DNA from 3 places in the Paenibacillus sp. FSL F4-0243 genome. Region 3 is predicted to be linked to each of the others. Evidence: predicted binding sites of a transcription regulator. Region 3 holds the regulator's gene; each other region holds the start of a gene.
The links. The regulator Rex, encoded in region 3, represses fermentation and respiration genes when NADH is low (regulators of the CRP and FNR family bind a similar motif). The targets are predictions, from matches to a motif close to TTGTGAAATATTTCACAA.
Positions count from the first base shown of each region.

Region 1: the regulator Rex is predicted to act here: its motif matches at 2,020-2,037, upstream of NSS87_RS20645 (polymer-forming cytoskeletal protein).
Region 2: the regulator Rex is predicted to act here: its motif matches at 1,642-1,659, upstream of NSS87_RS00855 (DUF1858 domain-containing protein).

Region 1 is NZ_CP150151.1:4,631,891-4,635,177, forward strand. It holds gene NSS87_RS20630 (LysR family transcriptional regulator) at 1-187, opposite strand, end outside; gene NSS87_RS20635 (histidine phosphatase family protein) at 344-961, shown strand; gene NSS87_RS20640 (hypothetical protein) at 1,026-1,271, opposite strand; gene NSS87_RS20645 (polymer-forming cytoskeletal protein) at 1,410-1,961, opposite strand; gene NSS87_RS20650 (LacI family DNA-binding transcriptional regulator) at 2,273-3,184, shown strand; gene NSS87_RS20655 (MFS transporter) at 3,234-3,287, shown strand, end outside.
Region 2 is NZ_CP150151.1:173,815-177,101, reverse strand. It holds gene NSS87_RS00860 (DUF438 domain-containing protein) at 1-1,252, opposite strand, end outside; gene NSS87_RS00855 (DUF1858 domain-containing protein) at 1,293-1,520, opposite strand; gene NSS87_RS00850 (altronate dehydratase family protein) at 1,722-3,212, opposite strand; gene NSS87_RS00845 (tagaturonate reductase) at 3,247-3,287, opposite strand, start outside.
Region 3 is NZ_CP150151.1:4,804,331-4,807,617, reverse strand. It holds gene dinG (ATP-dependent DNA helicase DinG) at 1-988, shown strand, start outside; gene NSS87_RS21410 (redox-sensing transcriptional repressor Rex) at 1,120-1,773, shown strand; gene NSS87_RS21405 (amidohydrolase) at 1,760-3,061, shown strand; gene NSS87_RS21400 (DUF5590 domain-containing protein) at 3,231-3,287, shown strand, end outside.

The DNA.
Region 1 (3,287 bases), 170 kb from region 3:
TTCTCCCAATCGGTGTTAGCACCATTCTCTTTCCTATGACCTCTAATAATACGATATTATTCTCCCGTTCAAATTTGCGGATCTGCGCTGATATAGCGGGTTGACTGATGTGCAAACGTTTAGAGGCTTTGGTCACACTCCCTGTTATTGCAACATAATAAAACAATTTTAATACATGATAGTTCATCCTGATTTCTTCCTAACTATATAAAATAAAATCATTGTTTAACGGACCTTCGGCTTTCTTACTATAACTATACATTATGGATATTAACTATTATATATTGTTTATTTATAATTATTTATCTTATACTTACAACTATTCAAAAGGGAGGTTTCGTTAATGAAAGAGACAGTATTATTTTTAACCCGTCACGGGCAGACCGAATGGAATTTGCAGAAAAGAATGCAAGGACATCAAAATTCAGCGTTAACAACCTTGGGTGAACAGCAAGCGGAATGGTTGAGAGAACGTTTGGAAGGTGAGAATTTAGGAGCCATTTATTCTAGTACTAGTCCAAGAGCATTGCATACTGCGCAGATTTTACGAGGAAATCGGAGTTTACCGATTCAACAGCAAGCTTCATTAATGGAAATTAACATGGGCATTTGGGAAGGAATGAACACAGATCAGATTGAACAAGAATATCCATTACAGTACAATCATTTTTTCACCAGACCTGATCTTTTTATTCCTCTAGCCCCAGGTGAGACCTATAGTCAGCTTGAACAAAGAGTAACGCCGACTATTGAGCGTATCATTAACGATAATGAAGGACATGAGGTACTTATTGTCACGCATCGGATGACCCTGAAAGTAATTATGGCTCATTTTCTCAATAAATCATTGCAGGAATTAGGGGAACTACCGGATATTCTCTCTACAGCATTGTGTAAAGTAACCCTAACTGACAACAATACAACCATCGATCTGTACGGCGATACTTCACATTATCAATGAATCCTTCTCAAAAATAAAAAAGGAAACTCCGATTTAAATGGGGTTCCCTTTTTAGACTTGAATTTTAAATTTCCACACTTTTGATTGTAAAGCTGCGGACCTTCATCCATTTCCCTGAAATAAATTCGTCAATTGTTTTCGTCTTCGGTCTAACACAAAAACGATGCTTGCTCCCTTTATCAAAACCAACCGCTTCAAAAATCAGGCCGTCACCTATTTGCTCCTTAAAGAACACTTGCTTAAGTCCCAATCTATTTAACATTTCAAGCTTTACACTTTCGATATATGTGCGTGAATACTCCTTAGACATATGTGTTCCTCCTAGTAGTGGTAGTAATATTATAAGTTCAATATTAAGAAAATCAACTGAAGATCACATAATCACAAAAAGAAAAAAGCCAACCCATAGTCTATGGATTGGCTTCTACTGTATAAGTTGATTACGAAATTATTTAACTTCTGTTGTTCCAGTCACTTTTCCATCAATAACAGCTGATGTTTTCAGATCTTCGCTTGCGAAATAGAGGTTACCATCAATAGTGGCGGTTTCAGGCAGAGTAAAGCCTTTCGCTTCTACATAAACATCGCCTTTAATCGTTCCGCCTTCAACTTTCAAATTCTCACTTTGTACTGTAAACTTTGGTACGGTTAGTGTATAAGTAGCAGTGATCTTGTGATCAGCATCTTGCGAATAAAGGGCAATCTTACGGTAGATGTCGCCATCTGCGGCTCCTTTATTACGGAATTCTCCAGCTACAACAACCTCATCAGGAATCGTTACATCATTTAGAATCGCAACAATCCAGTTTCCATCTTTGCTAACAGCCTTAGTAAATGCATCTGCTTGATTCACAATCGAAGCTGTAGTGACAGCATCTGTCTGCTCAGCAGCCGGAGCTGAAGTTGCCGCCGAATTGTTTGCTTTATCCTCATTTGCTCCACAACCTGCCAATACTGCTACCGAAACCCCAGCCACTAAAATCATTTTAAATAGTCTCATTTTCGATTCCCCCTAATTTTGATTATGAATTAATTATATATTAAAATTCTTAATAATTAAGTGAATAATTTCACAAATTTGTGTCAGTATCTAAAGCGGTTTCACAGCGCGCTCTCTTCCCGATTAAGATTCGTTCCCATGAGCCACACCTCTTCTCGCTGACTGATTTAGCTTCTTATATCTATTTACCCAAATTATAAAAATGAACACAAGCATCATTTGCTTCTTGGTATAAAGTCAATCGTTGACTCTTTTCAAGTGTTAATGATAATATTTGGAAATAAATATCTCAGCAAGGGAGAAGTTTACTGGTGAAAAAGACTACAATGAAAGACATCGCGCTACAAGCTAATGTCTCCGTTGCGACTGTAAGCTATGTTCTGAACCGCGTCGATAACCAAACCATTCCTGAGAAGACCCGCAATCAAATTCTGTCACTTGCCGAAGAACTTCATTACATTCCTAATCTAGCAGCCCGTTCGCTTGCCAATAAAAAAACGGGATTAGTAGGGGTACTTGTCCATAATTCTGCTTATATGCCACCTTGGAAACTCTATGCCCAATTCACATTTATTCGTGCTTTGGAACAGCGTTTAACGGATGCCGGATATCATACGCTGCTATATTCTCTTGGTACTGACCATCCTTCTCTGAATATCATCGTTGAAAGAAAGCTCGAAGCCGTCTTTCTGATCGATGTGCACGATGAATCCTTCTATTCGATTTCCAAACATTTTGTAGAAGGTATCCCCTTGATTTTGATCGACAGCATGATTGAAGATAAGCTGTTTAAGCAAGTTCTTTACAATTATCGTTCAGCTCTACGGAAGGTAATGCCGGAGGATCTTTCACAGGTTTGTTTAATTATGGAGAGCTTCAATAACTCCCTGCTCACTAACTTTATCCAAGATAGTCTTCCTTTACCTGAGAAAGCAATATTCAAAGTTCAAAATATGGAAGAATTGAATACAATCTTATCGGAGGGGATCTACAAAGAGGCCATAGTTATTAATGAGTTTATCGGAAGTTGTGTTGAAAAATCCGGGGTATTCGCACGTCTTTCTGTTCTATGTACCTGTAATTGCCCAGAAATGCTTGGAGAAGACGTTCAGAAATTCATATTCACTGGGGATAAATCAGCCACTGCTTTTGAACTAATGCAGGAGTTATTACATCGTCCTGACTACTCCAAACAAGAGAATAATCGTTATTTTGTTGATTAATTTTTTTTCGATATTCACTTAAGCGTTTAAGTCGAGAGGAGATTTACCCATGACAGATCCTGTATTAGCAAAACATGCATCCACCACCGCTCAATCCTATCCA
Region 2 (3,287 bases), 2.3 Mb from region 3:
AAATACGCTTTTGCCCCTCCAGTGCACGGATAGGTGCGATATTCTGTGTAAACTCCAGCGTACCCATATACCGACCAGTCTCGTCGCGGACAGCGAAATAACGGATATAGATAAATTTATCCTTGATGTTGATCCAGAAGTCCTCAGCATCCTTACGACCTGCCTTAAAATCTTCCAGAAGCTTCTCCACCACATGAACACTTTGAGGCGGATGACAGTTCTGTACCGTGCGGCCGATAACTGCCTTAGTTCGGGCAAAGATACGTTCCTTCCCGTGTGAAAAATATCGAACGACATCATTCTCATCAATGAATGTCAGATCTACTGGCAGGTGATTGAGTACTGTTTCGAGCTGATGCAACGACAACAGCCCTGTCTCAAAACGGATGAACCCTTCTTGCGGAGCGGCTCCCACTGCTTCACCCTGCAATGCTGCACCTTCCGGCTCTGCGGCACGTTCGGGTATCCACTCCTGTTCCGGCGCCGTTAGGCAGAATCCGATCTCATCGCTCTCCCGAGCGATTTTGACCCATTCGTCTTCCGTCAATTTATCCAGCGACATAGGCAATAAAATATTTTCTTCCTTAAAAATCATTTCATTAACTTCCTTGATGATCTCCGTAAGTTGAACACCAATATCTGCTGCATTTCCGCTGTAGCTGCTGAGCGCTGTTTTTGCATCTTTAATCATACGACGGATATGATCATCCACGCCCCACATTACCTTGGTTGGTCCATAAATGCCGTATTTTTCAAGGTAAGGGAACAACAGATTTTCTTTTCGACTATAGTGTTTATCTAGATCCAGCAGTAAGCTAAGATCCTCCAGCAGCTTAAAGATCAGCTCCTCGCTGTCATTCTTCTGGAATTTGGTAGCATGCAAATCTAAACGGAAGTTCACAAGTCTTTCAATCTCACGGTTTTCTAGCTTGAAGGTGTGGACTGGGTGGCCGGGTTGTTCTTCAGGCTTTGAGGAGCGGTGAATTTGCTCAATAGAGCCTTTGAATATTGCTGTATGCACCGAACAAAGCCGCTGTACCTCGGATACTGGAATTCCCTCTTCAGTCATTAACGAATGCTCCATTGCAGAGATTTCCGCAACAGTAACATCACCTACAGCTTCCTCGAAGCGTGCCTTAACCTCTTCAACACTTTTGCCTGCATGCAGTTCTTTAATAATCTCCTTGAGCATGGCTTGGCGACGAGTTTGCTCCGGTACATCAACCTCGCGGTTATTTATCAGTTCACTCATTATTGATCTCTCCTTAATGAAATTTTGATGATAGATTCCTTTATTTCATAATCTCGAAGCCATGTCGTTCAAATGCTAACTTCACGGTGTTGAGATCCATTTTCTTCAGCTTGATTCCTTTGGATAAGGTCATGAAACGGCCAGCGGTCTGCAGCATACCTGGCTTAGCAATGTCCTTAAAGCCCAGCTCTACCATAATCTCAACGACCTCTGGATGCCGGGATACCATCTCGAAGATAGACTCATCCATTCGCAGCATTTTTTCCATTGGACTCTTCTCCTTTATATGAGAACTATTCTCAACAACAGATTAGCATAGGCCGTACAAAGCAATTGTGATTGCAATCACTAAATCAGAAGAAAGCAAGGACCGTTCTTTTAAAGATGGATTATGAATAATGTCAAATTAAAAAAACTGCCCCTAAGCTTAATAGCATAAGGGACAGTCTAATTCGTAATAAATTATTTATTATAGCGTTACTCCTGTTTTAAATATGGATATCTCGCGGAAGTTATTCTTCTCGTTATTTACCCATTCCCCACTAGCTACGCTGATAATGTAGTTAATGAAGTCACGCAGAACCTCATCTGGAGAACCATCTTCAACCAACACACCTGCGTTAAAATCGATCCAGTGACGTTTGCCTTCATACAATGGGGTATTGGTAGACACCTTCATTGTTGGCACGAATGTACCAAAAGGTGTCCCCCGTCCGGTCGTAAAGATCACCAATTGGCAGCCGGCAGCAGCCAGAGCCGACGAAGCCACTAGGTCATTGCCCGGCGCGTTAAGAAGATTTAAGCCCTTGTTAGTGATAAGCTCTCCGTACTTGAGTACATCCATTACCGTGGAATTACCGGATTTTTGAGTGCAACCCAGCGATTTATCCTCAAGCGTAGTAATTCCTCCGGCTTTATTGCCTGGCGAAGGATTTTCATATACCGGCTGTTTATAGTCCATGAAATACTGCTTAAAGTCATTGATGAGATCAACAATTTTGTGGAAAATAGCTTCGTCTGCAGCACGTTCCATCAGAATCTTTTCGGCGCCAAACATTTCAGGTACTTCAGTGAGTACAGTTGTGCCGCCTTGGGCAGCAATATAGTCAGACAGACGTCCAAGAAGGGGATTCGCTGAAATCCCGGACAGGCCATCCGAGCCTCCACACTTCAGACCAATCTTCAGCTCAGAGAGTGCCACTTCTTCCCGATGATCGCCCTGTACGTTATTGTAGAGTTCCTTCAGCAGCTTTACGCCTTCTTCAATCTCGTTTCCAACCTCTTGGGAGACAAGAAAACGCACTCGATCCTCATCGTAACTACCCAGCATGTCTTTAAAAATATGCAAATTGTTATTCTCACAACCTAGTCCGAGCACAAGTACGGCGCCTGCATTTGGATGCTTAACCGCGTTAGCAAGTATTGTACGAGTATTGTCATGATCATCACCCAGCTGGGAGCAACCATAGTTATGCTTAAGTACTAGCACGTTGTCGAACGGCGCAATATCCCCAACCTCTGCCTTAAAAATATTGATGATCTGCTCCGCCACTCCATTCACACAACCAACCGTAGGGACGATCCACAGCTCATTACGAATACCTACAGATCCGTCAAAGCGACGATACCCCTTAAAGGTCAAATTCTCCGTTTTAAAAGGATTGGGGGTCAGCTTCTGCTCAAAAGTATATTCCTCAACCCCTGTTAGGTTTGTCTTCGTATTATGGGTATGCACCCACTGGCCCGGCACGATAGGCGCTTTAGCATGACCGATGGGATAACCATACTTCAATACATTCTCGCCTTCGCTAATACTGGTTAGTGCAATTTTATGACCTCTAGCAATATCTTCCGTAATTTTTATCTCTTTTGAACCAATCACAATGGTGTCGCCTGCTTGATAGTCTTTAAGTGCAACTGCCACGTTATCAGCCTCGTTGATCTGCAGTACCTCTTTCATAGTCTTAATCATGTCGTTATCCACCTCCTGTGTATTAGTTGTGTGCAGGTCTCTTCACGTACGCTTGCAGCGCTT
Region 3 (3,287 bases):
TAGCGGCTTATTTAAGGATTTAGCTTCTATACGTGAGCAAGTACGGTTTTTTATGGGATTAAATGATGAGAATGTAGTATATTGGCTGGAGGCGAATGGAAATTATCGCAGTAAATCGCTACAGCTGTATGCCGTTCCTGTTGATGTTAGTAATCAGCTTAAGGAGCTGTTTTTCGACAAGAAGAAAAGTATCGTACTAACTTCGGCGACACTCTCTGTGGATAAATCTTTCCAGTTTATGATTGATAATCTCGGACTTAATGAAGCTGCGGAAGAGGGGCGTCTGATGACATCACTCCTGCCTTCTCCCTTTAAGTATCGGGAGCAGGCGCTGTTAGTTATTCCGCGGGATTTCCCAAGTGTGAAGGGGAGTGTAGGCGATGCCCGATTTGTCGATACACTCGTACAGTCACTAGCAGAAGCAGCTATTACAACACGTGGGCGGATGCTTGTCCTGTTTACTTCTTACAAGATGCTACGCCAGGTTTATGATCCTCTGAAAGAGGCTCTAGCCTCACAAGAGATCACGGTGCTAGGTCAAGGCGTGGAGGGGGGCAGCCGTAGTAAGCTGATCCGCCGTTTTCAGGACAGTGCAGCCTCTGTGCTGTTAGGAACAAGCAGCTTTTGGGAGGGTGTAGATATTCCGGGTGAAGCATTAACATGCTTGGCTATCGTGAGGCTTCCATTTCAACCGCCGAATCACCCCCTAGCGGAAGCGAAGTCTGAGTTATTACAAGCCCAGAAGAAGAATCCGTTCATGAAGTTGTCTGTTCCTCAGGCAGTTATCCGCTTTAAGCAAGGATTTGGAAGACTGGTGCGGACAGCGCAAGATCGGGGTATTGTTATTGTGTATGACACAAGGGTGATCGAATCTCACTATGGGAAGTATTTCCTGTATTCGTTGCCTGGCCCGAAAATGGAGCATATGCTTACGGATCAAATGGTTCCTCGAATAGCGGAGTGGTTGGAGGACGGAGGCGTTTCTTGAAAAGGGCGTCTTCCCTCTAATTAATCACTCTACAATGAAGGGCGGTATAAGAATACCGCTCTTCATTGAGACGAGGTGCAGAAATTTCGATAGGATTTGAACAGAATATCACTTAAATTAGGAGGTAAATTATGAAATCGGATAAAATATCAGAAGCCGTTGTTCGCAGACTTCCTGTGTACTTGCGTTTCCTGAATGATCTCCAGAAACGTGAAATATTAACCGTTTCCTCACAAGAACTAGGACAAAAACTTGATTTGAATCCTGCTCAAATTCGTAAAGATTTAGCTTATTTTGGAGACTTTGGTAGAAAAGGTATCGGGTATGACGTAACTTATCTTATTGAAAAAATCCGTCATATTCTGAAGCTGGATCAACAATTGAATGTGGCTTTAGTAGGTGCCGGTAACCTTGGACATGCATTATCTAATTACAATGCTTATCTGAAAGATACTATGAAGATTACCGCTATATTTGACTCCTATGCACCTAAGGTAGGGCGGAAAATTAACTCTCTTACCGTTCAACCGATGGAGGAGCTTGGTCAGACGGTTCGTGAGCAAGGTATTCGAATTGGGATCATTACTGTGCCTGATTCAGAAGCGCAGAATGTAGCAGATATTCTCATTGAGTCTGGCATTGAGGCGATTTTGAATTTTGCACCAGTGATTCTAAAAACACCATCGAATATCCGGGTTCATGCTGCCGATTTTACAACGGATTTGCAAAGCCTTGCTTATTATTTGAAAGACGGAAAGGAAGAAACCGGAAATGAAGAGCAGTAAAACGATTATTAAGGGCGGGCGTTTTCTTATTCCGGGAACGGATGAGCCGGTTCTGAATGGATATATGACTATTGAAGATGATTTGATCACTTACATAGGAAAAGAAGAGCCTTTAATGGAAGATGATGTACAAGTTGTTGATGGCAGTCGTCTGCTGTTTATGCCAGGTCTGGTAAACACACATGGCCATGCGGCAATGTCATTGCTTCGTGGTTATGGAGATGATTTAGCACTTCAGGTGTGGCTTCAAGAGAAGATGTGGCCGATGGAAGCGAAATTCACTGGAGAAGATGTATACTGGGGAACCTCCTTGTCGGTACTGGAAATGCTAAAAGGTGGTACTACAACCTTCTTGGATATGTATGATCATATGGATCGAGTAGCAGAGGTAGTCGAATTATCAGGCATTCGTTCTGTACTGATGAGAGGCGTAATCGGATTATGCCCAGAGGAAGTACAAAATCACAAGCTTGCGGAAGCGATTTCTTTTGCACGAAATTGGCATGGTAAGGCTGATGGTAGAATTACGACGATGATCTCGCCACACGCCCCATATACTTGCCCACCGGACTTCTTTGTTAAGTTTGTTCAAGCGGCACATGATTTGGATTTACCGATGCATACCCATATGTCCGAGACCAAACGCGAAGTGGAGCAGAATGTGGTGGATTACGGACTTCGGCCTGTAGCGCATTTAGAGAAGCTTGGAATGTTCACACGTCCGTCTATTGTTGCACATGGCGTTCATTTGAATGATGAAGAGATCGAGATACTGGCTCGTCATGATGTAGGCGTGTCTCATAACCCAGGAAGTAATCTGAAACTGGCTAGTGGAGTGGCTCGGGTTACGGATCTTCTAAAGGCTGGTGTGAAGGTATCACTGGGTACAGATGGTGCGGCAAGCAATAATAACCTGGATATGTTTGAAGAGATGCGTCTTGCAGCCCTCATCCATAAAGGTGTAAGTGGTGATCCGACGGCTGTTCCAGCTCCGGAAGCGCTGCGTATAGCTACAGAGTATGGCGCAAAGTCTATCTTTTTAAATGATGTGGGTAGACTCGCTGTTGGCATGAAAGCGGACTTTATCGCGATTGATATAGACCAGCCGCATTTGCTACCACACACAGATCTGTTGTCTCATGCTGTATACTCTGCCAGTGCCAAGGATGTTGAGCATGTATGGGTGAATGGTAAACAGGTTGTAAAACATGGAGAATGTGTAACGCTAGATGAGGAAGCAATCCGTCGTAAGGCGCAAGAATCATTTGATGGACTGCTTAAACGGTAGTCTAAGATCATAACGAATAACTGAAAGGCTGTGACTTTCTGCGATTGCAAAGTTACAGCCTTTTGTGTTTCTGATAATTAGATCATTGAATTGGATATGAAACTTTGGATAAACACACAGGTGTGTTATATAATCAAAAAAGATATATTACTAGAAAGGGAGCTGTACCTTGAAGAAAAGGAAAAAATGGATCCTCCTGGGGTCAGTTCTGATTCTGCTCCTTCTG